One region of the Kitasatospora sp. NPDC058115 genome, then DNA from elsewhere that is predicted to be linked to it. Evidence: riboswitches for the same ligand, from Rfam matches in the RefSeq annotation. Region 1 holds a riboswitch; each other region holds the start of a gene.
The links. A riboswitch is a leader RNA that binds a small molecule or an ion and turns the genes downstream of it on or off. The one in region 1 is predicted to bind thiamine pyrophosphate.
Positions count from the first base shown of each region.

Region 1 (10,184 bases):
AGCGGGCGGGCCCAGCCTGCCACCGCCTGGGCGGCGGCGTCGGCGAGCACCAGGTCGGGCCGGGCCAGCGCGAGCCGGGCGGCGAGCACGTCGGGGCCGGCGGTCGGGTCGAGGACGGCGGTGCGCAGGCCGAGCCGGTGGGCGGCGATCAGGACGGCGAGGGCGCGCGGCCCGGGGCGGAGGGCGACGCCGAGGGTGGCGCCGTCGTGCAGGCCGCGGGCGCGCAGGGCGACGGCGTAGGTGTCGGCGAGGGCGGCGAGTTCGCCGCGGCGGATGCGGACCCGGGTGGTGCCGGCCCGGGTGCGGTGCAGCACGGCGGGGCGGTCGGGGTGGACGGTGCGCAGGGCGTGGGCGAGCCGGTCGAGCACGGGGGTGTCCTCGGGTTGCGGCGGATCGGGGCGGCGGGTGCGGCGGGTGCGGCGGGGTGGCGGCGCGGCGCGGTCAGCGGACGTCGACGGCTCGGGCGCCGGCGCCGCGCTCCAGGTACCAGCGGGCGGTGCCGACCACTCCGTACGCCCGGATCCGCCGGGTGGAGTTCTGCACCACCATGTCGCGGCGGTGCACGATCGCGGTGGTGTGCCGGCGGATCCGGTTGATGAACGTCCGGTCGGTCGGCGAGGGGCGGCGCGGCATGCCGCCGACCGCCCGGTACAGCTCGGCGGTGATCGCCATGTTGTTGCCCGCGTGCATCCGGTACGGGGTGAGGTAGCCGTGCCGGCGCCGGTGCGCGGGCCGGATCCGGCCGAAGAACGCGCCGAGTGCGACCAGCACCAGGAAGACGGCGCGCCCGGCGGGCCCGTGCTCGTCCCGGCGGGCGGTGACCCGGCCGCAGACCAGTCCGCCGCAGTCGAGCAGCGCCGCCCTCGCGGCGGCGGTCCAGCCGGGTTCGGGCAGGCAGTCGGCGTCGGTGCGGGCGAGCAGGGTGGCGCCGTGCGCGATGGCGTGCCGGAACGCGGTGTCGACGGCGGAGCCGACGCCCTTCTCCGGCTCGACCAGCACCTCGACCGGGAACGGTGCCCGGGCGGCGAAGGCGCGGACGGCCGCCACGGTGCCGTCGGTGGAGCCGTTGTCGGCGACCAGCAGGGTGAAGTCCCGGTCCCGCTGGGCGGCGAGGGCGTCCAGGGCGCCGACGATCCGGGCCTCCTCCTGGTAGGCGGGCACGATCACCCACAGCTCGGTCACGACGCCTCCCAGACCATCGTCATCAGGCTGACGCCGCCGCCGAGGCCGACCATCAGTACCTTGTCGCCCGGGGTCAACGAGCCCTGTATCCGTTCGAGTTGGACACCTATCGTGGCACTGGCGACATTGCCCAGCTCGGGCACGGTGACCACCAGCTTCTCCTCCGGGACCCCGGTGGCCTCGACGAACCGCTCCAGGTAGGGCACGGTCACCTGGTGCACCAGCACCTTGGCGTAGTCGTCCCAGCCGAAGCCGGTGCGGGCCGCCACCCGGGCCAGGATGTCCGGGCCGATCTTCTCGAAGACGCCGCGCAACTCCGTTCCTCCGCCCCGGAAGTAGCTGTACTCGTCACCGCGCGGATGGCGTGAGCCGCCGCCCGGGATGCCGCCGGTCGCCCAGTGCTCGGAGGCGGTCTCGGTCTCCACGTCCAGGATGCCGCCGCGCTCCACGGCCTCCACGACCACCGCCGCGCCCGCGTCGCCGAAGGTGTAGCCGGCGAAGCCCTCGCGGAACTGCCCGGCGCCGGCCGGGTCGCGGCGCATCGCCCGGCTGGGCGTCTCCCCGGTGACCACCAGGGCCCGCCGGGCCCGGCCGGCCAGGATCATCGCGCGGGCCAGGTCGATCCCGTTGAGGAAGCTGTTGCAGGCGTTGCTGACGTCGAACGCGTGGGCGCGGGAGCCGAGTTCGGCCTGCACGAGATGGGCGGTCGCGGGCTCGGCGACGTCCCGGGTGGCGGAGGCGAAGAGCAGCAGGTCGAGGTCGAGCGGGTGCAGCCCGCGGGCGTCCAGGGCGCGCCGGGCGGCGCCGACGGCGAGCGTGGAGGCGTACTCGCCCTCGGCGGCGAAGTGCCGGGTGACGATGCCGGTGGCCTTCTCGAAGGTCCGCTCCGGCAGGCGCAGCCGGCCGCCGGCGGTGATCTCGTCCTGGAGCTGCTGGGAGGTCAGACGGCGGGCGGGCAGGCGGGCTCCGACGGCGGTGATGCCGATCCGCGCGGTGGCTGCTGGATGCATGTCCCCATGGTCCGGTGCGCCCGGCCGGGCCCGCCTGAGTACGGGTACTCAGGCGGGCCCGGCCGGTCTACCCAGACGGATCAGCGCTGCTCGCGCGCCGGGGTCACCGGTACGGCGTCCACGGGCACGGCGTCCACCGGGACCGTCTCCACGGGTACCGGGGCGGCCGTGGCCGGGGCGGCGGCGCCGTCCGGGCCGACGGTGGACAGCAGCTGGCGCGCCAGCCCGAGCCCGGTGCCGCCCATCGCGAGCGCCTTGGCGAACAACTCGCCCATCCCGTCGGCCCCGTTGAGCAGCACCATGTGCTCGACGTTGCCGAAGGACTCCGCCGCGGCCCGCACGATCTGCGGCCACTGCTCGGCCAACTCCTGGGCCACCACCGCGTCCTGGTTCTCGGCCAGGGCGTCGGCGCGGGCCTTGATGCCCTCGGCCCGGGCCAGCCCGATCGCCCGCGCCGCCGCGGCGTCGGCCAGACCGCGCGCCTCGGCCGCGGACGCCTCCGCCTGCCCGGTCGCCGTGGTGGCCTCGGCCTGCGCCAGACCGCGCACCCGGGTGGCCTCGGCGTCCGCCTCGGCCGCGACCCGCACCCGGCTGGCCTCGGCGGCCGCCTCCAGCTCGGTCTCCCGCGCCTGTGCCTGCGCGGCCGAGATCCGGGCGTCACGGGCCGCCTCGGCGGTGGTGCGGGTGTCGTACGCCCGGGCGTCGGCGGGCTTGCGCACGTCGATCTGGAGCTGCTGCTCCTTGCGCCGTGCCTCCAGCTCGGCGACCCGGGTCTCCTGGACCACCACCTCCTGCCGGGCGGCGGCGTCGGCGAGCGGACCGGCCTGCCGGGCGCGGGCGTTGGCGGTGTCCTTCTCGGCCTGGTACGAGGACTGCTGGATCTCGCTGTTGCGGGTCGCCTCGGCCTTGCGGGCGGCGGCCTCCTGTTCGGCCTCGGTGGCCAGCCGGTCCGCCTCGGCCTGGGCGATCCGGGCGTCGCGCTGGACGGCGGCGGCGTGCGGGATGGCGAGGTTCTTGATGTAGCCGGTCGGGTCGATGATCTCCTGGATCTGCAGGGTGTCGATGATCAGCCCGAGCTTCTCCATCTCCAGCCCCGAGGCGGCCCGGGTCTCACCGGTGAGCCGCTCGCGGTCGCGGATCATGTCCTCGACGGTGAGCCCGCCGACGATCGAGCGCAGGTGGCCGGCGAAGACGTTGTGGACGCGCTGGCTGATCAGCTTCTGCTGGTCCAGGAAGCGGCGGGCGGCGTTGGCGATCGACACGTCGTCGTCGCCGACCTTGAAGATCACCACGCCCTTCACCCGCACCGGGATGCCCTGCGTGGTGACGCACTCGACGTTCAGCTCGGCCTCGTTGAGGTCCAGCGAGAGCCGCCGGACCCCCTGCAGGCCCGGGGTGACGAGGGTGCCGCGCCCGGTGACGATCCGGAAACCCAGGCCGTCGCCGACCCCCTCGGTGCGGTGCCGGGAGCCGGAGATGATCAGTGCCTCGTTCGGCTCGGCCACCCGCCACATGAGTTTGAAGAGCGTGACCCCGATGATCAGTGCCGCGGCGGCTGCCCCGGCGATGACGTATCCCATGGTTCAACTCCCCCTTCGGGCGCAGGAGATGCGCCGATTCGGATTGTCCGCCCGGGCCGGGGCCCGGGGAAAGGGAAGTGACATGACGCACCGTCACAAGCTCGTCACCAGAGGGTCATCGGAGCGTCACGGCCCGATCGGCGCGACATAGACCGTCCTCGGCGGCTGGTACTCGATCACCACCACCGGCGTCCCGACCGTCAGCCGCTCGCCCGGCACGGCCAGGTAGGCGAGGAACGCCTCGGTGCCCTGACGCTCCGGCACGTGCACCATCACCTCGCCGACCAGCCCCGCGCCAACCGCCCCGGTGACCCGCCCCGTGCTCCCGACCACGCCGGCCTCCTCGCCTCGTCAGCTACGGGGCCAGTCTGCCCGCCGCGGCGCCTTCGCGCCCCCCGTTCACCGTCCGGACCTCGCGGTTCCTCCTCCCGGACCCGCTCTGGACCTCCGGCGATCGGCTCGCTACGGTGTTGGACGTCATGCGCGGGCAACACCGCCTGCGGACGCGGGAGCTCGGAGCACCGGGCTGAGAGGGCGCTGAACGGGACGTCGAGGGACGGACCGGCGGCTGCGTCGACCGCAGGAACCTGACCGGGTAATGCCGGCGTAGGGAGTTTGAGGTCCGATGACCACCTTCGATGCACAGCCGCAGTCTGCCCGGACCCCGTCCGGCTCCGGGGCCGCCGTCACCAGCGCGGGCACCGGCTACCCCACCCCGGCCTGGCGCAAGGCCCACCGCGAGGGGTCCCGCCCCGATCTGCGCGTCCCGTACCGCGAGGTCGTGCTCACCAACGGCAGGACCGTCCCGCTGTACGACACCTCCGGGCCGTACACCGACCCGGAGTACCGCGCCGACGTGCGGCGCGGCCTGCCGGCCCTGCGCGACGCCTGGATCCGCCAGCGCGGCGACGTCGAGGAGTACGACGGCCGCGAGTCCCGCCCCGAGGACGACGGCATCCGGCACACCGCGCCGCGCGGCGGCGACCTGCGCAACCTCGACGCCGTCTTCCCCGGCCGCCCGCGCCGCCCGCTGCGCGGCCGCGACGGCGCCGCGGTCACCCAGCTCGGGTACGCCAAGCGCGGCATCGTCACCCCCGAGATGGAGTTCGTGGCCCTGCGCGAGGGCCTGGAGCCGGAGTTCGTCCGCGCCGAGGTCGCCCGCGGCCGCGCCGTCATCCCGGTCAACGTGAACCACCCCGAGGTCGAGCCGGCGATCATCGGCACCAACTTCCTGGTGAAGATCAACGCCAACATCGGCAACTCCGCCGTGACCTCCTCGATCGAGGAGGAGGTGGAGAAGATGACCTGGGCCACCCGCTGGGGCGCCGACACCGTCATGGACCTCTCCACCGGCCGCAACATCCACACCACCCGCGAGTGGATCCTGCGCAACTCCCCCGTGCCGATCGGCACCGTGCCGCTCTACCAGGCGCTGGAGAAGGTCGACGGCAGGGCCGAGGAGCTGAGCTGGGACGTCTACCGCGACACCGTCATCGAGCAGTGCGAGCAGGGCGTCGACTACATGACCGTGCACGCCGGCGTGCTGCTGCGCTACGTGCCGCTGACCGCCCGCCGCAAGACCGGCATCGTCTCGCGCGGCGGCTCGATCATGGCCGCCTGGTGCCTGGCGCACCACCGGGAGAACTTCCTCTACACCAACTTCGAGGAGCTCTGCGACATCCTCGCGCGCTACGACGTCACCTTCTCCCTCGGTGACGGCCTGCGCCCCGGCTCGATCGCCGACGCCAACGACGAGGCGCAGTTCGCCGAGCTGCAGACCCTGGGCGAGCTGGGCCGGATCGCCCGCGCCAAGGACGTCCAGGTGATGATCGAGGGCCCGGGCCACGTCCCGATGCACAAGATCAAGGAGAACATGGATCTCCAGAAGGAGATCTGCGACGAGGCCCCCTTCTACACCCTGGGCCCGCTCACCACCGACGTCGCGCCCGGCTACGACCACATCACCTCGGGCATCGGCGCCGCGATGATCGCCTGGTGGGGCACCGCGATGCTCTGCTACGTCACCCCGAAGGAGCACCTGGGCCTGCCCAACCGGGACGACGTGAAGACCGGCGTCATCACCTACAAGATCGCCGCCCACGCCGCCGACCTCGCCAAGGGCCACCCCGGCGCCCAGGCCTGGGACGACGCCCTCTCCGACGCCCGCTTCGAGTTCCGCTGGGAGGACCAGTTCAACCTGGCCCTCGACCCGGAGACGGCCCGCGCCTTCCACGACGAGACCCTCCCCGCCGAGCCCGCCAAGACCGCCCACTTCTGTTCGATGTGCGGCCCGAAGTTCTGCTCGATGAAGATCTCCCAGAAGATCCGCGACGAGCACGGCGACGGTGCCACCGCCGTCGAGTCCGGCTACGACGCCGAGGCCCTCGCGGGCATGGCCGAGAAGTCCGCCGAGTTCGCCGCCCAGGGCAACAAGGTCTACCTCCCCCTGGCCGACTGACACACCGCGCCCGGGCGCCGCCCCGAGAGCTGTCGCTTCTCGGGGCGGCGCTTCGCCGTGGTCACCCCTTCACCGCAGGGCGCCGGGACCGGACAGTTCGCGCCGGGTGCGCAGCGGTGAGAAGAAGACCGGTACCCAGACCGTGGCCAGCCCGGCCGCGCCGACCCACAGGGCGGTTCGCACCGAGGCGAGTTCGCCCAGCAGGCCGGCCAGGGCGGCGCCGACGGCGAGCGAGCCGGTCAGGACGACCCGCATGGTGGCGTTCATCCGGCCGAGCAGGTGGTCCGGTGTCACGCTCTGGCGGAAGCTGACCGTGATCACGTTGTCGATGCCGACCTTGCAGGTGGTGATCAGCCAGGCCGCCGCGGCGAGCCAGAGGGCCGGGCCGCGATCGGCCAGCGCCAGCAGGCCGCCGAGCGGCGCGACGGCCAGGCCCATCAGCCACAGCACCCGACCCGCGCCGAGCCGGTGAGCCAGCCGGCGGGCCGACTGCGAACCGATGAACACCCCGACGCCACCGGCCGCGAAGAACAGGCCGATGATGCCGTCGGAGAGGCCGAGTTCACGGGCGAACAGCACCGGCAGCATGGTCTGGCAGAGCTGGATGGACAGGTTGGTGCAGGCTCCGGCGAGCGCGACGGCCCGGAGGGTCGGGTGGCCGAACACGAAGCGCAGGCCCTCCCGGATCTCGCCGCCGAGGCGGGTGTCGCGCCGGTGCCGCAGCTGCGGCTCCGGCCGGCGGATGCGCAGCAGGAGGATCGCCGATCCCAGGTAGCCGGCCGCGTCGACCACGATCGCGGTCGGGGCGGACAACAGCGCCACCAGGAAGCCGCCCGCGCTGCGCCCGCCGATCAGGGTGAGGGCGTCCACTGTCACCAGGTGGGCGTTGGCCCGGGTGAGCTGGTCCCGCCCGACCAGGTCGGGCAGTCGGCTCAGCGTGGCCACGTCGAAGAAGACAGTGGCCGCGCCCGCCAGCAGGACCACCACGTAGAGCTGCTGGATCGTCAGGCAGCCGAGCAGCCAGGCGGCCGGCACCGACCCGAGGAGGGCGGCCCTGGCCAGGTCTGCGGCGATCATCACGGGTCGCTTGCGGATCCGGTCCACCCAGGCTCCGGCCGGCAGACCGATCAACAGGAAGGCGACGGTGCTCAGCATCGCCAGGAGGCCGACCTGTCCGGCCGAGCTGTGCAGGGCCAGGACGGCGGTCAGCGGGATCGCCAAGGAGCTCACCGCGGTGCCGAGTCTGCTCACTGCGGCGGCACCGATGAGCAGGCGGAAGTCCGGGTTTCGGAGGACCGAAGGATGCGAATCGGGCGTGGGAGCGGCCGTGTCCGGCCCGTGGGCGAGATCAGTGCTGGTCATGGAGTGAGGTTCCTGCCGCGCCGCCCGGCGGGCGAGGAATTTAGGCTGGGCTGAATCCTGACCCGTCGGCCGCCGGGTCCTCCGCCGCAGAGGGGCTGCACCGTGCTGGACCTGGCATTCTCCGTCCGTGACCTGGCCCGCACCCGGTTCGCTCTTTCGCCGCTGTGGGAGGTGGTGGCCAGTGTCAGGGTGCTGAAGCATCCGGCCGAGCACCCGCTGCACCGCCCGTGGATCGATCAGGTTCGTCGCCGGTTGGCAGCCTCGGGGCTGGACTGGCGCCTGCTCGCCGATCTGGTCCCGGACCCGCCCCGGTCGATCCCGGTCTTCATCGCACCACCACCGACAACCTTGGTCGCTGATTTGGGGCTTGAGCTCGCCGTGCTGCGCGCGACGCCACCCGAGCAGGTCCGGTCCGGCCTCAGCGGCCCACGTGCGCCGCGTTCCGAGCGGATCGACCGGCTGCGCGGCGATCCGCGCCGCGGTCTCGCCCAACTCGCCGAACAGGTGGAGAGTTACTGGGAGATCGCACTCGCGCCGCACTGGCCCCGGCTGCGCTCCCTCCTGGAGGGGGACGTGCTGCACCGGGCCCGGCTGTTCGCCGAGCACGGAGCGGACCAGCTGCTGGGCGACCTGGCGTCCGGCGTGGCCTGGGACGAGGACACCCTGTACGTCGGGCACCGCTATGTCCGCGGCAGCCGGCAACTCGGCGGGCGCGGGCTTCTCCTCGTTCCGTCGGTGTTCGTCTGGCCCCGGGTCTTCTCCGTGATCAGCCCGAACTGGCAGCCCACCCTGCGCTATCCGCCGCGCGGCGTGGCCGCGCTCTGGGAACGGCGATCCGCCGTCCCGCAGGCACTGGCGGCGGTCATCGGCCGGTCCAGGGCCCGCCTGCTGGCGGAACTCGACACCCCCGCCTCGACGACCGACCTGGCCCGCCGCACCGGGATCACCCCCGGCGGAGTCTCCCAGCACCTGACCGCTCTCCGCTCCGCCGGCCTGGTCGACGCACACCGCAGCGGCCGGTACGTGCTCTACGTCCGCACCGAGGCGGCGGAAGTCCTGCTGGCTGCTGCGGATCCCCAGGGTGTCGAGGCGGATGTGGTGGTCCCGGGCTGAAGTCCTGCTCTGCTCGATGAAGATCTCCCGGCGGATCCGCGACGAGCACGGGGACGGGGCCACCGCCGTCGAGTCCGGCTACGGCGCCGAGGGCAACAAGGTCTGCCTCCCCCTGGCCGACCGACCCCGGGAGACCGAGGCGCCGCCCCGGGGTCACCCCCGGGGCGGCGCCTCGTCGTCCTCGGCTACCGCGCGGTGTCGCCGAAGACCATGCGGTGTCCGCGCGCGGTGTCCAGGTACTCGCGGACGCGGTGGACCAGACCGTCGCGTAGTTCGAAGACCAGGCAGTAGTCATTGGCGTAGGGGCGGCCGTCGGCGAGGGTCGCGGTCATGGTCTCCTCCACGATCACGTGCTCGCCGGCGACGTGGAAGGCGCGGAAGGTGACGTCGACGTCGGCGGCGAACAGGCGGGAGAAGTCCTCGGCGAGGAAGCGCGTGATGGCCTCCCTGCCGATCATGTGGCTCGGGCGGTCCAGCGCGGTGGCCGTGGCGTTCCCCGGAGGTGCCAGCCACTCGGCGTCCTCGGTGAGGACCGCGGAGATCCGGTCGGCGTCGTGGGTGGCGAACGCCCTCCAGGCGGCCCGGACGACGTCGAGGCCGTTCATCGGAGCGCGTCCGGGGCGGGCGCCGCTCCGGACGGGGCCGGTGGAGCGGCCTCCAGCGTGCGGCGGATCACCGCCGAACCGTGCTCGACGGACTCGGCGATCGGTGCGGCCAGGGCGTCGGGCAGGACGTCGGTGTGCCACACGAACCGCGTCCGGCCGCCGGGCTCCGGAAGGGCCTGCATGGACGCGTGGTGGTGGGACGGGTGGAGGCTGCCGCCGATGACCGTGTAGGCGACCCGCATCGCCGCGTGGTCGAGGTCGACGAGCCGTTCGAGCACGATCGTGCCGTCGGCGAAGGTGACGGTGCGGGTGTCCGCGCTCAGCCGGGTGCCGGTGACGAACCCGGGCGCCAGCCGCGTGTGCACCGCGCCGTAGTCGCTGAGCACCGACCACACCGCCTCGGGACGGGCGTCGATGACGAGTTCCTTGTGGATCGAGGCCATGGGTGGCTCCTTCGTGTCCTCGGGTGGCCCCAGCATCCGGGGCGGGGACACCGGCGGTCTTGAAGATCCTTGCGGGCCGTTCCGTCGTACCCGGCGGGTACCGTTCGCGGCATGCTGTCCGCCTCGACCCTCGCGGCGCGCCCGGAGTTCACCGTCGCCGTGGTGGGGTGCCGCTCCGACCACGTCCGGTGGTCGCGGCCGGAGATCCGCGACGGCCACCGCCTGGTGCTGGTGCGTCGCGGCAGGTTCCGGCGGTCGGCCGACGGGGTCGACACCGATCTGGACCGGACCATGGCCTACCTGGGCGCGCCCGGCGAGCAGGAACGCTTCGCCCACCCGGCCGGCGGCGACGTCTGCACGTCGGTCGACTTCGAGCCCTCCCTCCTCGGGCGCCCGCCCGCCGCGGCGACGGTGCACGTCGACGCGCGCGT
Region 1 is NZ_JBHVTL010000017.1:154,065-164,248, forward strand. Features, by position in the region: gene ACFVVL_RS19795 (class I adenylate-forming enzyme family protein) at 1-368, opposite strand, end outside; gene ACFVVL_RS19800 (glycosyltransferase) at 442-1,182, opposite strand; gene ACFVVL_RS19805 (3-oxoacyl-ACP synthase III family protein) at 1,179-2,192, opposite strand; gene ACFVVL_RS19810 (SPFH domain-containing protein) at 2,273-3,772, opposite strand; gene ACFVVL_RS19815 (hypothetical protein) at 3,899-4,105, opposite strand; TPP riboswitch at 4,268-4,402, shown strand; gene thiC (phosphomethylpyrimidine synthase ThiC) at 4,398-6,230, shown strand; gene ACFVVL_RS19825 (MFS transporter) at 6,300-7,592, opposite strand; gene ACFVVL_RS19830 (DUF5937 family protein) at 7,695-8,705, shown strand; gene ACFVVL_RS19835 (nuclear transport factor 2 family protein) at 8,891-9,310, opposite strand; gene ACFVVL_RS19840 (SRPBCC family protein) at 9,307-9,753, opposite strand; gene ACFVVL_RS19845 (helix-turn-helix transcriptional regulator) at 9,865-10,184, shown strand, end outside.

Region 2 (10,184 bases), on a different contig from region 1:
CCGGCGTCCAGCACACCGTCGAGCGCGGCCTCCAGACCGGCGTCGTAGCCGCGCACGATGCGGGTCGGCACGCCGTCCGCGGCCCGGGCGGCCAGCTCGTCGGCGGCCTTGCGGACGTCGCGCACCGGCAGGCCGAGCAGCTGCTCCTGCTCGGTGAGGCTGTGCCGGCGGCCGACCCACAGCTCGCCGTGGCCGTCCAGCCAGAACTCGCCGTTCCCGCGGTCGGAGCGGGGCAGCAGGTAGAGGTCGAAGGTGTGGCCGGTGGGGCCCGCGGGCTCGGCGACCAGCACGGCGTCCTCGGTCTGGTCGCCGGTGAGGTGCACGTACTCGCTGGCCGCGCGGAAGGCGTAGTCGCAGTCGTTGGACCGGACCTTGAGGGTGCCCGCCGGGACGACCAGGCGCTCGCCGGGGAAGGCGGCGGACAGCTTGGCGCGGCGCTCGGCGGCGTACGGGGCCTGCGGGACCGGGGTCAGACCGTGCAGCTCGGTGTCCGCCCAGCCGGACTTCATCGAGGCGGCCAGTTCGTCGGAGACCTCGGAGTAGAGGCCGTTCTTGCGGCCCTTGAACTGCTGCGGCTCCTCGTCGCCGCCGACGGCCTCGGGGTTCTCGGCCACCGCGGGGGTGCGGTCCTCGGTCACGTACGTCGCCTCCTTGCGCGTGGTGCCGCCCGGGGCGCGTCGGATCGCGACACAGGTGGGCGGCCGTGCGTCCATGGTACGGACGCCCGGCCGCTCACCCGTTCGGGCCTTCGCCCGGCCCGTTCGGAGCGGCCGGGCGGGCCGGGCGAAGGCCCGAACGGGCCCCGCTACTCGAAGCGCGCGGCGAGCAGCATCAGGTCGTCGGTGTCCGGACCGTCCCAGGTGCCGGTGGTGTCCTGCTCGGCCGCGGCCGCCACCAGGTGGGCGCAGAGCCGGTCGGGGTCGGTCCGCACGTCGCGCGGGGCGTCGGCGGCGGCCCGGCGCAGGTTGGCCTGCCCGGCGTGCAGGGTCGGGCCGAAGCGGCGGGCGAGCCCCTCGGTGTAGAGCACGAGCGTGTCGCCGCGCTCGGCGGTGAACTCGACCCCGGGCGCCTCCCAGCAGGAGAGCACGCCGAGCGGCGCGGAGAGCGAGGTTTCCACGAACTCGGCGCCGTAGCGGGTGACCAGCACCGGCGGGCAGTGGCCTGCCCCGGCCAGCGTGATCCGGCGGCCCTCCGGCTCCACCCAGGCGTAGACGGCGGTGGCGGTGCGGGACGGCTCGGTGGTCTTCAGCAGCAGTTCGAGGTCGCCCAGGACGGACACCGGGTCCTCGCCCTCCAGCACCGCGTACGCCCGCAGCGCGGCCCGCACCCGGCCCATCGCGGCGGCCGCGCCGGGGGCGGAGCCCGGTCCGGCGCCCGGCCCGTCGCCGGAGACGGAGCCGACGGTGAGGCCGACGGTGCCGTCCGGCAGCGGGATGGCGTCGTACCAGTCGCTGCCGCAGGAGCGGTCCAGGCCGGCCGCGACCAGCCGGGCGGCCAGCCGCAGGCCGGCGGGCCGGGGGAGGCGGTCGGGCAGCAGACCGCGGCGCAGTGCCTCGGTGGTGCGCCGGACCTTCTCCGCGTCGAGCTGCTTGGCCAGCAGCGGGGCGGCCACCGCGCAGTAGCGGCGGGCCAGCTCGCGCTGGCGGCCGGTCGGGCCGGCGGGCCGGTCGTAGAACCAGAGCACGGCGGCCAGCGGGCCGTCCTCCTCGGTGGCGAGCGGCAGCCCGTAGCAGCCGCCGATGCCGAGGTGGCCGGCGAGTTCGCGCAGCCGGGCGCCGATCGCCGGGTCGCCGGCGAGGTCGTGCGAGGCGAGCTCGGCGGGCCGGTCGTGCGTGCGCAGCAGCCGGGCGAGCAGGCTCTGGTCGGGCGGAACGGTCTCCAGCGAGCCGAGGCTGGCGCGGTCCATGCCGAGGCCGACCGGCTGGCTGGGGCCGCCGCCGGGGAGCGCGGTGACCAGCAGGGCGCGGTCGGCGCCGAGCAGCGCGGCGCCGGAGGCGAGCACGGTGTCCAGGGTGGCGGACAGGCCGCGGGCGCGGGCGAGCCGTTCGGTGTGCTCGTGCAGGCTGGTGAAATCGGACAGGCGTCCGGCCAAACGGTCCTGCACTCCGGTGGCGGAGGCGTCGGGACGCGCGCCGTCGGGCGCGCCGGGGGCGGACGCGGCACGGTCCGCGCCCTCGCCGGCACCCGGCAGCTCGCCGGGCGTCCGGGCGTCCGGCCGTCCGGACGGCTCCGCGTCCGGCTCTCCGCCGGGCTCCCCGTCCGGCTGTCCGTCCGGCCGCGCGGCGGGCGCGGCCGGATCGTGGAAGCCGGGCGGGTCCAGCACGGAGAGCCCGCTGGCACCGCCGGGCTCGGCGGGCTCGGAGGACGTCGACGGTGGGTGGGACTCGGTCATGCCGCCACTCCTGACGCGGTGGTGCGTGTCACGCGGATCATGCGGAACCCCCAGGTACGGCCGTTTGGAGCGAGCACGGCCAAAAGGGCGCGTTTCGCCTCGATTCGCTACTACTCGTCATTGATCGACAGCAATGCCACCACTTCTACACAGGCCATTCGGGGCATGTCCAGAGCAATGACAAGGCTGGTGGCCGCCGTCGCGCCGTCGCGGGCCCGGTCAGGGGGCGCGTTCCGTTCCGCGCGCGCCGGTCGAGTGCACCGCGGTCCGGCGGGACGGGGCGCCTCCGCCCGCCGGGCATGGAGCAGCCGGTGAGCGGGCAGAACCGGGGGGACGGCTCCGGCGGCCGTCCGGATCGTATGCCCATGGCGCCGGCCGGCCGGGTCGGCCGGAAGCGACTCACTCGTACGGTGGAACCAACCGCGGCCGGGCGGCGTCCATCCGGTCGCATACGGGATTCTCGTTCCAAGGGCTGTTCTATTCCGCAGTCCTTTCACATCGTGCTCCACCGCGTGCTCCAGGCCCGCGCCGTTGTCCGCACCGCCGTCCGTACCGCCGCCCCGCCCGCCGCCCGGCTCCGGCCCGGCCCCCGGTCCGTTCCGACCCGGCTCCCGGCCGGATCCCTCCGTCCGGCTTCGCGGGCCGGTCCGGCGTCCCCGGACGCGCGGCGGCGGCCGGTCCGGCGGCCGCGGGGCGGAGCCACCGAGCGGTCACGGAAAGGAACGGGTGCCAATGCGCGACAACCCACTGCGCGACGACCCGAGGAGCCGGCCGGCGGCCCGGGCGGCCAGGGCGGCCCGGCTGGCCGGCGCCCTGACGGCGGCCACCGGCCACCGCTGGCCCGTCGTCCCCGGAACCGTCCTGCTCGCCGGCGGACACTGCTCCTGCGGCGATCCGGACTGCCCGGTGCCGGGCGCCCACCCGCACGACCCGCCGCTGCTCGCGGCCACCACCGACGCCCGGATGGTGCGCTGGTGGTGGGAGCGGCGCTGCCCGGACGCCCCGGTGCTGACCGCGACCGGCCGCACGGTGTGCGCGGTCAGCCTCCCCGCGGCGGCCGGCGCCCGCGCGCTCGCCTACCTGGCCGCCCTGCGGCTGCGGCTCGGACCGGTCCTGGCGATGCCCGACCGGTACGCGATGCTGGTCGCCCCCTGGTCGCTCGACGCGCTCGGCGAGGTGCTCGTCCAACTCCCCTGGGTGCCCGGATCGTTGCGCTACCACGGGAGCGGCGGCTTCCTGCCGCTGCCGCCCGGCGGCGGGGACGGCGACCGGGTGCGCTGGGTGCTGCCGCCCCGCCAGGGGGCCGACGGCGGTGTCTGGCTGCCGCAGGTCGAGCCACTGCTGGGAGAGCTGGTGGCGGCGGCGGTCCAGCTGGACAGCGGCCGCTCGGCGTACTGACGATCCGTCGTCCGCGTACTGATCGGGCACGGCCGACCGGCCCCGGCGTGGGGCGTTCGGAAAACAAAAGATCCGGCCGCTGGCGACGGGGGATGCACCAGCGACCGGACTCTTTAGACAGTAACAAGGATCCGCGCCCGCGCCAATTTCCAAGACGCCCTCGCAGCCCGGAAATTGCGGGTCGCGGGCGCCAATGTGACGCGTATCACGCCGATCCGCCGGGCGCGCCCCGGCGTTGCGTCCCGCCTTTAGTTCAGGGTGACCTGACGGTTCACCAGGTTGGCGCGGGCCCGTCGCTCGTCGGCGGTGAGCGGGGCCGGGTCGGCGAGCGTCGTGGCGAGCCGCTCGGCGAACTCCGCGGCCGGCTTCTCGCAGTCGGCCGCGGTCATCGCGAGCGGCAGGTCCCAGACCGGAACGGTCAGGCCGTGCGCCCGGAACGAGCCCACCAGGCGGGTGTCCGGGCCGAGCGAGGACTCCTCGGCGGCGGTCAGCCGGGCCAGCGCGTCCAGCAGCTTCTCCTCCGGCACCGTCATCACCCAGCGCAGGTGGTTCTTGTCCGGGGTGCCGCACCAGTAGGCGGCGTCGACGCCGGCGAGCTTCTCGGTGGGGATCGCGGAGGCGTTGGCGCGCTCCAGCGAGGCGGCCACCTCGCCGGTGGCGGTCTCGGCGTCCTCCAGCCAGAACTCGAAGCCGGTGTGCACGGCCGGCTCGAAGGCGGCGGTGCCGTCCAGCAGGTCCTGCAGACGGCGGCCGCCCGGCACGGTCCGGCGGGCCGGCACCGGGGTGCCCGGGGCGGTGGCCAGGGCCAGCTCCAGGGCGTCCGCGAGGTCGCGGCTCAGGTCGCCGGAGGACGACTGGGTCTGCAGGCCGAGCAGGATCGAGCCGTCCTGGCGGCGCAGCGCGGGCCAGGCCAGCGGCAGCACGGTGGCCAGGGTGACCGACGGCACCTCGCCCTCGGCGGTCCCGGCCACCCCGGCGGCCAGCGTCAGCGGCACGGTGGCGGCGGGCACCAGCTCGCGCAGCGCGACCCAGTCCGCCTCGCCCGGCAGGCCCTCGAACGGGCGGTGCACCAGCTCCTGGACGGCGTGCGAGGCCTCGCGGCCGTGGCAGGCCTTGTAGCGGCGGCCCGAGCCGCAGGGGCAGTTCTCACGGGCCCCGACCACGGGGATCTCGCCCGTGGCGGCGGGGGTGGACTGGCTGCGCTGCGGCGCCTTCTTGGCGGCCTTCTTGCCCATGGTGCGGCTCTCCCGGGAACGGTGGTGTGGTGCTCCCGTCAGCCTACTGACGTTCCCCGGGCGCGTGGGCGTGCGCCGGGGCGCGGACGGGCCCGCCGGGCCCGCTGCCGGGGCGCCGCGCCGCGCGGCCGCTCAGCCGCCGGCGTGCCCGCCGTCGTGGCCGTGGTGTCCACCGCCGTGGCCGGGATGCCCGCCGTCGTGGCGCCCGCCGTCGTGGTGCCCGCCGCCGGTGCGCCGGGCGTGCCGGGCCCGGGCCGGCAGGGCCGCCCAGACGGTCACCTCGCCGGGGGCGTCGCGCACGCCCCAGTCGCTCGCCAGCTGGTCCACGATGCTCAGCCCGCGGCCGCCGTGCGAGGTCAGCGAGGGGCTGGACGGCGACGGCCGGGTCTGCGCCCCGCCGTCGGTGACCTCCAGGGTGAGCACGCCGTCGGCGTGCATCTGCCAGCGGACCAGGACACCGCCGGTGTCCTCGCCGCCGTCGCCCGGTGCGGCGGGCGGCCCGCCCGTCCGGCCGGTCTGCGCCGGGCCGCCGACCAGCAGCGGCTGGACGGCCCCGGCGCGGGCGCCCCGGCCGAGCGCGGGCATCGGCCCGAGTGGCCGGGCGTAACGACAGGCGTTGCTCAAAAGTTCGGAAAGGATCAGAACGGCATCATCAATGACCGGTTCCGGTATCTCGCGGTCTCCCAGATCTCGACGCAGTCGGCGCCGCGCGACCCCGACACTCGCTGGGCCGTGCGGCACTGCCATGGTCGATGAAGTCGGCACTTCACGCGCCACCATCAACGCCACCCCCGGACCTCCTTCAGCGTATGCCGAGGGATGGATGCCCCTTGGCAATACGTCGGAAACGACCGCGCGGCGATCCCGCGCGGACATTTCAGGCCCGTCCACCGTCGGTGCGCGACAGGTGATTCGGTGCTCACCCTCCGTCGTGAAACTGTATGAATTGCGGCAGAAATCGTCGCCGAAAGGTTTGAGTCCCTACCAAGACGATCAACGGCCGACGGTGGTTGAACGGTTCACCACGTCCCGGCCCCGCGCGCCGGGGCGGCCGGGGTCAGCGGCCGAGCTGGGCCAGCACCTCCGCCGGGCGGTTGGTGATGATCGCCGACACTCCGAGCTCCAGGCAGAGCTCGACGTCGGCCGGCTCGTCGACGGTCCACACGTGCACCTGGTGGCCCAGCTCGCGCAGCCTGGTCACCAGCCCCGGCCTGGCCCGCACCAGCTCGATCCCCGGCCCGGCGATCCGCGCCCCGCCCGGCAGCGGCGCGCCCGGGCGAAGCCGCCCGCGCAGCACCAGACCGCGCTCGAACAGGAACACCCGCGGGTACTGCGGCGCGGCCGCCGCCACCCGGGCCAGCGCGACGGAGGAGAAGCTCATGATCCGGGCGTTCACGCCGTGCGCGCCACCGCGTTCCGCACCGGTGCCGGCCACGCCGCCGTGCGCGCCGCCGATCCCGAACCGGTCCAGCATCCGCAGCAGCTCGGACTCCACCCGGCCGCGGAACCGCACCGGGTGCTTGGTCTCGATCGCGAGGTCCACCGGCCGCCCGCGGTCCACGACCAGTTCCAGCAGGCTCTCCAGCCGCAGCACCCCGCGCAGCTCCGGGTCCTCGCTCGGCCGGCCGGTCTTCCAGGCGCCGAAGTCGTGCGCCTCCAGCTCCGCCAGCGTCATCGCGGAGACCGTGCCCCGGCCGTCCGAGACCCGCCCGATCCGCCGGTCGTGCACGCAGACCAGGTGCCCGTCGGCGGTCACCCGCACGTCGCACTCCAGGGCGTCCGCCCCCTCGTCGAGCGCCCGGCGGTAGGCGGCGAGGGTGTGCTCGGGCAGGGCGAACGAGGAACCGCGGTGGGCGATCACCTGGACGGGCGGCGTGGTGCGGGTCGTCGTGGGCGAGACATCGGGGCTGGTCACGCCCTACACGATAGGCCGCGGACATGGCGAGGAGGCGAAGACCGCCCCAACCCGGGGGGCCGTCTTCGCCTCCGTGCCGGTGGCCCGGCGGGCGTCAGCGCGCGGCGGCGGCCCGGCCCCGGGTGAGCGGGGTGAGCGCCCAGGTGGCCAGGGCCGGCACCAGGAAGCCGAACAGTGAGGCCGAGGTCCACTCCTGCGGCGTGAAGTGCAGCGCCTCCTGCACGGACGTCCAGAGGTCCGTCCACCAGCCGGCCACCGCGGTCGGCGCGATCAGCTGGTAGGTGGCGAAGCCCAGCGCCCACGGCAGCAGCATCAGCCAGCGGGACGGCGCGTCGGCGGAGAGGTCCCAGCCGCGCCGCCCGGCGCCGAGGAAGTAGTCCACCGCCAGCACCGCGAACATCGGGACGAAGACCGAGCCGATCAGCCCCAGGAAGGCGTAGTACGAGTCGGTGAACTCGGTGATCTGCAGCGCGAGCACGGTGATCAGCACGCCGGTCGCGCCGGTCAGCACCCGGCGGTCGGCCTTCGGCAGCAGGTTGTGGATCGACATCGCGGTCGAGTACACGTTGGCGAAGGACTGGTCGGTCTCGCGCAGCACCAGCACCAGCAGGAACAGCCAGCCGGCCCAGACGCCCAGGAAGGAGTCGAAGATCCGCTCCGGGTCCCCGTCCGCCTGCAGCAGCGCCATCAGCCCGAGCACGTAGCACCAGACCTGCGCCACCGTGTAGCCGGAGAAGCTGCCCCAGAACGCCGAGCGCGGGGTGCGCGAGTGCCGGGTGTAGTCGGCGGCGAGCGGCACGAAGGAGATCGACACCGCGATCATCGCGTCCGTCGCCGGCAGGAAGCCGTGCCAGTTGCCCGCGCCCGGGTCCGGGACGCCGTTGCGGCCGAGCTGGACGGTGAAGTACACCATCGCGACGGCCACCGCGGCCGCGACGAAGCGGCGCAGCACCGCGATCGCGCCGAGCGGCCAGATGGTCAGCGCGGTGGTCAGCGCGCCGGCCAGCACGACGAAGGCCCAGCGGTAGCCCTCGGTGCCGGTGACGGTCTGCGCGCCGAGCGCGATCGTCAGCAGCTCGTAGACGCCCCAGCCGATGCACTGGACGATGTTGAGCACCGTCGGCACGTAGGACAGCCGGGTGCCGAACAGACCGCGCAGGTTCGCCATGGCGGGTGCGCCGGTGCGCGCGCCGATCAGCGCGGCCACGCCGAGCATCGCGGTGCCGACCACGGTGCCGGTCACGATCGCGGTGACGGCGGCGGCCAGCGACAGCTCGCTGCCCTTGGCGCCGAGCACGGTCGCGGCGGTGGTGAAGCCGATCAGCGAGACGCCGAGGTTCATCCAGAGCGCGAAGTGGTCGCGGAAGCCCAGCGTGCGGGGCGGTTCGGTGTCCAGCACCAGCGGCGCCTCGGCCCGGGCCGGGGGCTCCAGGACGGCGGTGGCCGACGCGGCGGCGCCGCCCGGGGAACCGGGGGCGGTGCCCGCGGCGTCCCGGGAGGGGGGGACGCCCGGGGACGAGGGCGCGCCGGAGGACGAGGATGGCGAAGCAGGCGGCATGGCCGATATCTCCCTACGCCGGCATTACCCGGACAGGTTCCGGCGGTCTGCGCCCCCTCGACGGCCGTCCACGGGGTCCGTGGCGTACGGTCGACCGGCGCACTCTCAGCCTGGTGGGTCCAAGCTCCCGCGTGTCAGTTCGGAGCGACAGGCTAGTCGGCGCGGGGGAGAACGCCAAGGCGGTGGGTTCGTGCGCGGCGCTGCGCCGGCCGTCGGGACCGGCTAAGGATTCTTATGAGTTCTTCAGAAGGGTCCTTACGGCAATCGAATCGGGTGTGCGAAAAACTATGGTTGTTGGTCCTGTCAGCTATGGAGGTCGTCCGTGAGCACCGAGCGCGAGGTTGGGTCCACCGGGCCGCAGGGGGAGCAGCCCTCCGTCGGCCAGGGGGTGGCGGGTTCCGCTTCTGACGGTCCGGCGCAGCAGCCTGCGGCCGGTCCCGCCCCCGCAACGACGCCCGCGGCCGACCAGCCGTCCCAGCCGGCCGAGGGGGGCTCCGGCGGGTTCACGCCCACGCTGGCGTTCGGCAAGCTCCCGGCCCCGGAGCCGGCCGACGCCCCCGAGCCCGCGGCCCCGGCCGCCGAGGCCGGTTACCTCGACGCCCCGCCGCCGGTCCTGCCGCCCGCCGCGCCCGCGGCCCCGGCCCCGGCCGCACCGGCCGCCGCCCCGTACGGCGGCAACCCGTACGCCACCCCGGCCCCGGGCACCCCGGTGCCCCCGGCGCTCGTCGCGCACGACCCGTACGCCGCGCCGGGCGCCCCGCAGGGCCCGGGCGCGACCGGCCAGCACCACCACCCGTTCGGCGCCGGCCAGCCGCTCGGCGGCTGGGGCGCCCCGCACGACATCACCCCCGGCGCCCCCGGTGCGCCCGGTGCGCCCGGCGGTCCCGGCGGGCCGCTCGGCTACCCGGGCGAGTACCCCGGCGCGCCCGTCCCCGGCGGCCCGCGCAAGAAGCGCGGCGGCCTGATCGCCCTGGTCGCGGCCGTCGCCCTGGTGGCCGGCGTGGCCGGCGGCGCGGTCGGCGTGGCCGTCGCGGACCGCGACGGTTCCACCGTCAGCGCCAAGAACGACCGCAGCTCCACCACGGTCCAGGCCAACAACACCCAGAAGAACGAGCCCGCCCCGGGCTCGGTCGCCGGCATCGCCCAGAAGGCGCTGCCCAGCGTCGTCACCATCAAGGCCCAGGGCAACGGCGAGTCCGGCACCGGTACCGGCTTCGTCTTCGATACCGAGGGCCACATCCTCACCAACAACCACGTGGTCGCCCCGGCCTCCGCGGGCGGCAAACTGACCGTCAAGTTCGCCGACGGCTCCTCCTACAACGCCTCCGTGCTGGGCCGCGCCGAGGGCTACGACGTGGCCGTCATCAAGCTCGACAGCCCGCCCAAGGGCAAGCTGACGCCGCTTCCGCTGGCCGACTCCGACAAGGTCAACGTCGGCGACTCCACCATCGCCATCGGTGCCCCGTACGGCCTGGAGTCCACCGTCACCACCGGCATCATCAGCGCCAAGGACCGCCCGGTCGCCTCCGGCGACGAGACCGGCGCGCAGGCCTCCTACATGAACGCGCTGCAGACCGACGCCTCGATCAACCCCGGCAACTCGGGCGGTCCGCTGCTGGACTCCGGCGGCGGCGTGATCGGCATCAACTCGGCGATCCAGTCCAACACCTCCAGCAACGGCCGGGC
Region 2 is NZ_JBHVTL010000033.1:26,193-36,376, reverse strand. Features, by position in the region: gene ACFVVL_RS29845 (aminopeptidase P family protein) at 1-638, opposite strand, end outside; gene ACFVVL_RS29840 (PP2C family protein-serine/threonine phosphatase) at 806-2,392, opposite strand; gene ACFVVL_RS29835 (bifunctional DNA primase/polymerase) at 3,125-3,790, shown strand; gene ACFVVL_RS29830 (DUF5926 family protein) at 4,039-5,025, opposite strand; gene ACFVVL_RS29825 (ATP-binding protein) at 5,158-5,814, opposite strand; gene ACFVVL_RS29820 (glycerophosphodiester phosphodiesterase family protein) at 6,083-6,940, opposite strand; gene ACFVVL_RS29815 (purine-cytosine permease family protein) at 7,035-8,498, opposite strand; TPP riboswitch at 8,491-8,639, opposite strand; gene ACFVVL_RS29810 (trypsin-like peptidase domain-containing protein) at 8,821-10,184, shown strand, end outside.
Region 2: linked by a shared signal. The riboswitch ahead of ACFVVL_RS29815 (purine-cytosine permease family protein) and the one ahead of thiC (phosphomethylpyrimidine synthase ThiC) in region 1 are both predicted to bind thiamine pyrophosphate.

Region 3 (10,184 bases), on a different contig from region 1:
TCCCAGTGCTGGACGGTGAGCCGGGTGCCGGAGCGCGCCGAGGGGTAGCTGACGCAGTCGCCGGCCGCGAGGACGCCGGGCACGGTGGTGCGCAGCCGCTCGTCGACCAGGACGGCGCCGGCCGCGTCCAGGGCGACCCCGGTGCCGGACAGCCAGCCGGTGGCCGGGCGGGCGCCGATGCCGACCACCACCTCGTCGGCGGGCAGGTGCGAGCCGTCGGCGAGCAGCACCGCGCCCGGCTCGACGGCGGCGACGCCGGTGCCGCAGCGCAGGTCCACCCCGGCCTCGGCGTACCAGGCGGCCATCGCCCGGCCGACCTCCGCGGGCAGCGCGCCGGGGACGGGCGCCGGGCCGGCCTCGACGACGGTCACCTCGCAGCCGGCCGTCCGGGCGGCGGTGGCCACCTCGGCGCCGATCCAGCCCGCGCCGACCAGCACCAGGCGCAGGCCGGGGCGGAGCAGGGCGCGCAGCGCGAGCGCGTCGTCCAGGTTGTGCAGCAGGTGGGCGCGCTCGGCGCCGGGCAGGGCGCGCGGCTCGGCGCCGGTGGCGATCACCAGCGCGGCGTACGGCTCGTTCCCGGCGTCGGTGTGCAGCACGCCCGCGCCGCCGGGGCCGCCGGGGGTGAGGCCGGTGGCCCGGCGGCCGGTCAGCAGTTCGACGTCGAGCCCGGCGAAGTCGAGGTCCAGGGCGGTGCTGTCGGCCTTGCCGAGCAGGACGTCCTTGGAGAGCGGCGGCCGGTCGTACGGCGCGTGCGGCTCCTCGCCGACCAGCGTGATCCGCCCCTGGAAGCCGTCGCGCCGCAGCACCGCGGCGCACTGCGCCCCGGCCAGCCCGGCGCCGACCACGACCACCCGATCCGTCTGTCCCGTTCCGCTCAGCTCAGCCACGCCGTCACTGTACTGAGCCCGGTCCGAGCTCTCCGGACCGAGGGCTCGTCCTCACACCCCCGTCGTCGTCCGCCCGGAGGGCGGGCCGGGCGGCGTCCGGGTGCGTGCGTCCCGAAGCGGAGGCGGGGGGCACCTCCCGGCCGCAGGGCCGGCGGCGCGCCGCCCGGCAGGCGGGGGCCCGACGACGGGCCCCGGGGCCCGTCCGGGCCGCCCCCTTCGCGGGCGCCTTCAGGGGCGACGCCGCCCGGAGTTAAGGTGGGGGCACCATCACGGGAGCCCGGCGCACCGGGCTGAGAGGCGGGCTGGCACGGCCTGCGACCGTCCGAACCTGATCCGGGTCATTCCGGCGAAGGGAGAACAGCTTTGACACGCCTGGGACGGGGCGCCCACGCCGAGGTGCTGGTCATCGGCGGTGGGATCATCGGACTCGTCGTCGCCTGGCGGGCGGCCCAGCGCGGACTGCGCGTCGTCGTGGTCGACCCCCGGCCGGGCCACGGCGCCGCCCAGGTCGCGGCGGGCATGCTCGCCCCGGTCACCGAACTCCAGTACGGCGAGGAGCCGCTGCTGCGCCTCGGGATGGCCTCCAACGAGCGGTACGCGGCCTTCGCCGCCGAACTCACCGAGGCGAGCGGTGGCACGGACACCGGCTACCGCCGGTGCGGCACCCTGGCCGTCGCCCTGGATTCCGACGACCGCGCCGAGCTGCGCGAGCTGCACGCCTTCCACCAGCGGCTGGGCCTGGACTCGCAGTGGCTCACCGGTCGCGAGGCCCGCCGGCTGGAGCCGATGCTCGCCCCCGGCGTGCGCGGCGGCCTGCACGTCACCGACGACCACCAGGTCGACGGCCGCCGGCTGGCCGAGGCCCTGCTGCACGCGTGCGGGCGCACCGGCGTGGTGGTGCACCGCACCGAGGCCGCCGAGCTGCTGGTCGAGCACGACCGGGCGACCGGCGCCCGGCTGGCCACCGGGGAGAGCGTCACCGCCGACCGGGTCGTGCTCGCGGCCGGCTCGCGCAGCCATCTGCTGCCCGGCCTGCCCCCGGGCGTGCTGCCCGCCATCCGCCCGGTCAAGGGCCAGGTGCTGCGGCTGCGGGTGCCCGAGGCGTACCGGCCGTTCCTCTCCCGCAACGTGCGCGCCGTCGTCCGCGGCGGCCACCTCTACCTGGTGCCGCGCGAGAACGGCGAGCTGGTGGTCGGCGCGACCACCGAGGAGCAGGGCCACGACACCACGGTGACCGCCGGCGGGGTGTACGAGCTGCTGCGCGACGCGCACGAGCTGGTCCCCGGCATCACCGAGCTGCCACTGGTGGAGACCGGCGCCGGGCTGCGGCCCGGCTCGCCGGACAACGCGCCGCTGCTCGGCCCGACCGCGCTGCCCGGGCTGGTCGCCGCCACCGGCCACTACCGCAACGGCGTCCTGCTGACGCCCGTCACCGGCGACGTGCTGGCCGAGTACCTGGCCACCGGCACCCTGCCGGAGCTCGCCCTCCCGTTCTCCCCCACCCGATTCACGAAGGTCCCGGCATGAGCCCCCGCACGAGCGACATCCCCCTGAGCGTCAACGGCGAGCCCCGCGAGGTGCCCGCCTCGACCACCCTCGCCGAGGTGGTCGCCACCCTCAGCCAGGCGCACTCCGGCGTCGCGGCCGCGCTGAACGAGGCCGTGGTGCCGCGTGCCGAATGGCCGCGCACGCCGCTGTCGGCGGGCGACCGGATCGAGATCCTCACCGCCGTCCAGGGGGGCTGACCGATGGCCGACGACCTTCTCACCATCGCCGGGACGTCCTTCTCCTCCCGGCTGATCATGGGCACCGGCGGCGCCCCCAGCCTGGAGGTCCTGGAGCAGGCGCTCCGGGTGTCCGGCACCGAGCTGACCACGGTGGCGATGCGCCGGGTGGACGCCGGCACCCGGGGCTCGGTGCTCGACGTGCTGACCCGCAACGGCATCCGGGTGCTGCCCAACACGGCCGGCTGCTTCACCGCCGGCGAGGCCGTGCTGACGGCCCGGCTGGCCCGCGAGGCGCTCGGCACGGACTGGGTGAAGCTGGAGGTGATCGCCGACGAGCGGACCCTCCTGCCGGACCCGATCGAGCTGCTGGACGCCGCCGAGACGCTGGTCGACGACGGCTTCACCGTGCTGCCGTACACCAACGACGACCCGGTGCTGGCCCGCAAGCTGGAGGACGTCGGCTGCGCGGCGATCATGCCGCTGGGCTCGCCGATCGGCTCCGGCCTCGGCATCCGCAACCCGCACAACTTCCAGCTGATCGTGGAGGGCGCGGGCGTCCCGGTGATCCTGGACGCCGGCGCCGGGACCGCCTCGGACGTGGCGCTGGCGATGGAGCTGGGCTGCGCCGCGGTGATGCTGGCGTCCGCCGTCACCCGGGCCCAGGACCCGGTGCTGATGGCCGACGCGATGCGGCACGCCGCCGAGGCCGGCCGCCTCGCCCACCGGGCCGGCCGGATCCCGCGCCGGTTCCACGCCGAGGCGTCCTCCGCGATGGCCGGCCGCGCCGATCTGGACACCCGCGAGCACCCGGCTTTCTGAGCGACCGACATTCCGGATAAAGATCCGATCATCATCCTGGTGTCACAAACCGGGCACAGAGCGGCCCCGAGGGCGGTGTCCCCCGGGGCCGGCGCACCCCCACGCCCTAGACTCGCCGGGTGGACATGGCATTGCGCGACCCCCTGATCGGTACCCTGCTCGACGGCCGGTACCGGGTCGAGCGGCGGATCGCCGCGGGCGGGATGTCCACCGTCTACCAGGGCAACGACACCCGGCTCGACCGGATCGTGGCGCTCAAGGTGATGCACCCCTCGCTGGCCGGCGACACCGCGTTCACCACCCGTTTCATCCGCGAGGCCAAGGCCGTCGCCCGGCTCGCCCACCCCAACGTCGTCAACGTCTTCGACCAGGGCGCCGACGCCGGGCACGTCTTCCTCGCCATGGAGTACGTGCCCGGCGGCACCCTGCGGGACCTCCTGCGCGACCGCGGCGCGCTCTCCGTCCGGGCCGCCCTGGACGTCCTGGAACCGGTGCTCGCCGCCCTCGGCGCGGCCCACCGGGCCGGTCTGGTGCACCGCGACGTCAAGCCCGAGAACGTGCTGATCACCGACGACGGCCTGGTGAAGGTCGCCGACTTCGGCCTGGTCCGGGTGCTGAACGCCGCCGACGGCGCCACCACCTCCACCACCGCGACCGCCGGCACCGTGCTCGGCACCGTCTCCTACCTCGCGCCCGAACAGATCCGCCCCGGCGCCGAGACCGACCAGCGGGTGGACGTCTACGCGGCGGGCATCCTGCTGTACGAGATGCTCACCGGCTCCCGCCCGCACACCGGCGAGAACCCCGTCCAGGTGATGTACCGCCACCTGCACGAGGACATTCCGCCGCCGTCCGCCGCCGTCCCCGGGGTGACGCCCGAGCTGGACGCCATAGTGGCGGGCGCCTGCGCCCGGGACCGCGCGCACCGCCCGCACGACGCGGTCGAGCTGCTCGCCGCGCTCCAGCGGGTCCGCCGCGGGCTCACCCCGGACCAGCTGGACGCCGAACCGCCCGCCGCCACCCGCCCCGGCCCGGGGTACCCGGCCGGCGAGGCGACCTCGGTGCTCACCCCGGTGCTGCTGCCGCCCCCGGTCGAGCGCACCAGCGTGCTGGACGTGCCGCCGGACGTCATGGACCAGCTGCTCACCGAGCCGCGCCCGTACGACGAGCCGCCGCCGGAGCGCGCCCCGCGCCCGCCGCGCGCCCGGCGCACCCGCTCCGGCGCCCGCCGGCTGCCGCGCGGACCGCTGATCTGGACGGCCGTGGTCCTCGCCGTGGCCCTGCTGGTCGGCGGGGCGACGTACGCGATCTCCGGCGCCGTGTACGGCACCGTGCCGGGCGTGCTCGGCAAGAACCGGACCGAGGCGGAGCGGATCCTGGACGCCGCCGGCATGCACGGCAAGGTCTCCGAGGTGTACAGCGAGTCCGTCCCGGCCGGCCAGGTGATGGCGGCCACCCCCGGGGTGGGCACCCGGACCAGGAAGAGCGACGCCGTCACCCTCACCGTCTCGCGCGGGCCCAAGCGGATCGCCGTGCCCGACGTGGTCGGCCGCCCGTCCGCGCAGGCCGCGTCGGCGCTGACCGGGGCGCAGCTGACGGCCGGCACGGTCACCGAGACCTACAACGACACCGTCGCCGAGGGCTCGGTGATCAGCAGTTCGCCGGCGGCCGGGCAGCAGGTGCCGGAGAACACGCCGGTCGCGCTGGTGGTCAGCAAGGGCATGGTGCCGGTCCCGGACGTCACCGGGATGTCCAAGGAGGCCGCGGAGAAGGCGCTCCAGGCGGCCGGGTTCTCGATGCAGAGCAACGGGGTCAACCTGTTCGGCACCGGCAAGGTGACCGGCCAGTCCCCGGCGGCGGGCGAGCGCCGCCCGCAGCGCACCGTGGTCACGGTCAACTTCCCGTTCCTCTAGGCCCGGGGCCGGTACCGGCCGGGCGGGACCGGCCGGGCGGGACCGCACCGCTAGCGCAGCGGTCCGTCGCCCGGCTGCTCCTGGTGGGTGTAGCGCTGCTCCCGCCACGGGTCGGCCCGGTTGTGGTAGCCGCGTTCCTCCCAGAAGCCGCGCCGGTCGGCCCGCATGTACTCGACCGCCCGGACCCACTTGGGGCCCTTCCAGGCGTACAGCCGCGGGACCACCAGCCGCACCGGGAAGCCGTGCTCGGCGGTGAGCGTCTCGCCGTCCCGGTGGGTGGCGAGCAGGGTGTCGGGCGCGGCGAAGTCCTCCAGCCGCAGGTTGGCGCTGTAGCCGTACTCGGCCCAGACCATGACGTGGGTGACGTCGGTGTCCGGCGGCACCAGGTCCAGCAGGACGGCGGCGGGCACCCCGGTCCACTCGCCGTCGAGCACGGAGAACCTGGTCACGCAGTGCAGGTCGGCCCGGACGGTGGTGCGGGGCAGGGCGTTGAAGCCCGCGAAGTCCCAGCTGTGCTTCTCCGCCGAGGCGGTCGCCCCGAACACCTGGAGGTCCCAGGTCAGCGGCTTGAAGCGGGGCACCGGGCCGTAGTGCAGGGCGGGCCAGCCGCGCTGCACGCGCTGGCCCGGCGGGAGCCCGGGGTCAGACGGCGGCGACGGTTCTTGTTCGGACTGACCCATGGATCCATGGTGACAGACGGCGGGCGACGCCCGGTGCGCGCCCCTTCATCACCTCGTGCGCCCGCTCGCACGGGTCAACAGCGGAGCGCCCTCCTCCCGCGCGCCACCTCACGCGCGGGGCAAATCGGATATTCCGACACATGTCCTAGTGAGTGTGAACTTACTGGAATTTCGTCCCATCTCGGTGCCAGGATGCCTGGAGCCGACGCCGGAGGGTAAACGGTCCCGGTCCCGCACGCGAGCAGGAAGGCAGCGCCATGAAGGGCGACGCAGAGGTCATCGAGTTCCTCAACGAACAGCTCACCGCCGAGCTGACCGCAATCAACCAGTACTTCCTGCACGCCAAGATGCAGGAGAACTTCGGCTGGACGAAGCTCGCCAAGTACACCCGGCACGAGTCCTTCGACGAGATGAAGCACGCCGAGGTGCTCACCGACCGCATCCTCTTCCTCGACGGGCTGCCCAACTACCAGCGGCTCTTCCACGTCCGGATCGGCCAGACGGTCAAGGAGATGTTCGAGGCCGACCGGCAGGTCGAGGTCGAGGCGATCGACCGGCTGAAGCGCGGGATCGTGGTGATGCGGGCCAAGAACGACATCACCTCGGCCAACATCTTCGAGTCGATCCTGGCGGACGAGGAGGAGCACATCGACTACCTCGACACCCAGCTCGAACTGGTCGAGAAGCTCGGGGAGGCGCTCTACATCGCCCAGCTGATCGAGCAGCCGGAGTCCTGACCGGCTCCGGCACCGCCCCGGGGCTCCGGTCAGGCCGCGCGCAGCGGCGCCCGCGCCGGCACCGACGGAGCGGCGGCGGACGCGGCCCCGGCCTCCGGGTCGGCCAGGCCCAGCCTGGCGGCGAGCCGGGCGGTCGGGCAGGGCCGGGCGCCGTGCTCGCCGAGCAGGGCCTGGATCCGCCGCACGCAGGAACCGCAGTCGGTCCCGGCCTTGCAGCCCTTGGCGATCTGGCGGGGGGTGTTGGCACCGCCGTCGATCGCCTGCTTCACCTGGTCCTCGGTGACCGCATGGCACATGCACACGTACATTGCGGTCTCTCCCGGGGTGAAGCGGTGAAGCGGAGCGGATCTTGACTAAGGCAAGCCTCAGTTCACTAAGCCTCACCTTACCCGGCCGTGCCGGGTACGCAAAAGCCTCCCCCGCCCGGGAGAACCCCGGGCGGGGGAGGCTTCTGTCACAGTCGGAGCGCCCGCGGGCGCCGGTCCGTGGCCGGTCAGTTGCCGCCGCGGTACATCTCGGCGACCAGGAACGCCAGGTCCAGCGACTGGCTGCGGTTGAGCCGCGGGTCGCAGGCCGTCTCGTAGCGCTGGTGCAGGTCGTCGACCAGCACCTCGTCGCCGCCGCCGACGCACTCGGTGACGTCGTCGCCGGTCAGCTCCACGTGGATGCCGCCCGGGTGGGTGCCGAGCGCGCGGTGCACCTCGAAGAAGCCCTTGACCTCGTCGAGCACGTCGTCGAAGCGGCGGGTCTTGTGACCGCTGGACGCCTCGAAGGTGTTGCCGTGCATCGGGTCGCAGATCCAGACCGGCTGCGCGCCGGAGGCGGTGACCTTCTCCACCAGGGCCGGCAGGTGGTCGCGGACCTTGCCCGCGCCCATCCGGGTGATGAAGGTGAGCCGGCCGGGCTCGCGCTCCGGGTCCAGCTTCTCGATCAGGGTCAGCGCCTCGTCGACCGAGGTGGTCGGGCCGAGCTTCACGCCGATCGGGTTGCGGATCTTCGAGGCGAACTCGATGTGCGCGTGGTCCAGCTGGCGGGTGCGCTCGCCGATCCACACCATGTGGCCGGAGACGTCGTACAGCTCGCCGGTGCGCGAGTCCACGCGGGTCAGCGCGGTCTCGTAGTCCAGGATCAGCGCCTCGTGGGACGAGAAGAACTCGACCGTCCTGAACTCCTCCGGCGCCACGCCGCAGGCGTTCATGAACGCCAGCGCGTTGTCGATCTCGCGGGCGAGCTGCTCGTAGCGCTGGCCGGCCGGCGAGTTGCGCACGAAGTCCTGGTTCCAGGCGTGCACCTGGCGCAGGTCGGCGTAGCCACCGGTGGTGAAGGCGCGCACCAGGTTGAGCGTCGCGGCGGAGGCGTTGTACATCCGCTTCAGGCGCTCCGGGTCCGGGATCCGGGACTCGGGGGTGAACTCGAAGCCGTTCACCGAGTCGCCCCGGTAGACCGGCAGGGTCACGCCGTCGCGGGTCTCGGTCGACTTGGAGCGCGGCTTGGAGTACTGGCCGGCGATGCGGCCGACCTTGACGACCGGCACCGAGGCCGCGTACGTCAGCACGGCCGCCATCTGCAGCAGGGTCTTCAGCTTGTTGCGGATGTGCTCCGCCGAGACACCGTCGAAGGCCTCGGCGCAGTCACCGCCCTGCAGCAGAAACGCCTCACCACGGGCCACGGCACCGAGCCGGGCGCGCAGCTGGTCGCACTCGCCCGCGAAGACGAGCGGCGGATACGAGGCGAGCTCGGCAAGGGTCTTGCGCAGAGCCTCTTGGTCCGGCCATTCAGGCTGCTGCGCCGCGGGCAGGGACTGCCAGGAGTGGGGATTCGTCACGGTCACGGGCTCAAGGCTACGGGGTGCGACAACCGATTCGTGACCACCGCCCGAGGGGTGAGACACCTTGCGGACATTCGGGTGACCGGCCTCACTCCCGGCCGGCATCCGCTAGGCTCGGGCCCGTGAACACGCCGCACACCTCCTCCTGGTGGTGGGCCGACCCCCTGGGTGGCCCACAGCCCGCGCGTTCCTAGACGCAGACGACCGGCCGCCCCTCGGGGCGGCCGTCGGCTTTCTCCAGCCGGCCGACAGCCCTCCCGGGAGCGGATCCCCCACCGCCGCAAGCCACCCGGAAGGAACGCCGTTACCGTGACCAGCGCCGCCGACCTGCTCGCCCGTCTCACCGCCGCCGACGCACCGGCCTTCGCCCTGCTGCACCGCCGCACCCCGCGCACCGCGCCGGACACCGTCGAGGTCCTGATCGGCACCGTCGACGCCTACGAGCGGCTGGCCGACCTCCCGGTCCGCCACGGCGTCCCCGCCGACGGCCCCGTGCACGACCTGCTCGCGCTCGTCCCCTACCGGCAGATCCGCGAGCGCGGCTTCGAGGCGCACGACGACGCCACCCCGCTCCGGGCCCTCGCCGTCACCGAGCAGTACGCCCTGCCGCTCGCCGAGGTCGCCGCCGCGCTCCCCCGGCTGCCGGTCACGCTGAGCGGCGGCGGCTTCGACGTCGACGACGCCGAGTACGCCGAGATCGTCCGCCGGGTGATCGAGGAGGAGATCGGCCGCGGCGAGGGCGCCAACTTCGTCATCCGCCGCGACTTCACCGCGACGCTGGAGGCCCCCGGCGGAGCCGGTGACGGACACTGCTCGTCCGCGCTCGCGCTCACCCTGTTCGGCCGGCTGCTGGAGCAGGAGCGCGGCGCCTACTGGACCTTCCTGGTGCACACCGGCGAGCGTCCGGCCGACGGCCTGCCCGGCCGCTGCCTGGTCGGCGCCTCCCCCGAGGTGCACGTCCGGCAGAGCGGCGGGACGGTCGTGATGAACCCGATCTCCGGCACCTACCGCTACCCGGCCTCCGGCGCCGGCCTCGACTCGCTGCTCGCCTTCCTCCACGACCCCAAGGAGCTGGAGGAGCTGACCATGGTGGTCGACGAGGAGCTCAAGATGATGTGCACCGTCGGCGACCTCGGCGGCCAGGTGCTCGGCCCCCGGCTCAAGGAGATGTCCCACCTCGCGCACACCGAGTACGAGCTGCGCGGCCGCACCTCGCTGGACGTCCGCGAGGTGCTCAAGGAGACGATGTTCGCCGCCACCGTCACCGGCAGCCCGGTGCAGAACGCCACCCGGGTGATCAAGCGCTACGAGCGCGGCGGGCGCGGCTACTACTCCGGCGCGCTCGCCCTGATCGGCCGCTCGGCCAGCGGCGGCCAGCTGCTGGACTCGCCGATCTGCATCCGCACCGCCGACATCGACCCGGCCACCGGCCGGCTCGCCGTCCGGGTCGGCGCGACCCTGGTGCGCCACTCCGACCCGCTCTCCGAGGTCGCCGAGACCCACGCCAAGGCCGCCGGGGTGCTCACCGCGATCGGCGCCCGCCCTGCCCCCGACCGCCCGGCCGGCCCGAACGGCCCGCGGCTGGCCGACGAC
Region 3 is NZ_JBHVTL010000008.1:88,496-98,679, reverse strand. Features, by position in the region: gene ACFVVL_RS10945 (NAD(P)/FAD-dependent oxidoreductase) at 1-887, opposite strand, end outside; TPP riboswitch at 1,147-1,259, shown strand; gene thiO (glycine oxidase ThiO) at 1,251-2,414, shown strand; gene thiS (sulfur carrier protein ThiS) at 2,411-2,632, shown strand; gene ACFVVL_RS10930 (thiazole synthase) at 2,636-3,433, shown strand; gene pknB (Stk1 family PASTA domain-containing Ser/Thr kinase) at 3,559-5,346, shown strand; gene ACFVVL_RS10920 (sulfite oxidase-like oxidoreductase) at 5,397-6,026, opposite strand; gene bfr (bacterioferritin) at 6,284-6,763, shown strand; gene ACFVVL_RS10910 (bacterioferritin-associated ferredoxin) at 6,793-7,059, opposite strand; gene ACFVVL_RS10905 (class II 3-deoxy-7-phosphoheptulonate synthase) at 7,257-8,594, opposite strand; gene ACFVVL_RS10900 (anthranilate synthase family protein) at 8,901-10,184, shown strand, end outside.
Region 3: linked by a shared signal. The riboswitch ahead of thiO (glycine oxidase ThiO) and the one ahead of thiC (phosphomethylpyrimidine synthase ThiC) in region 1 are both predicted to bind thiamine pyrophosphate.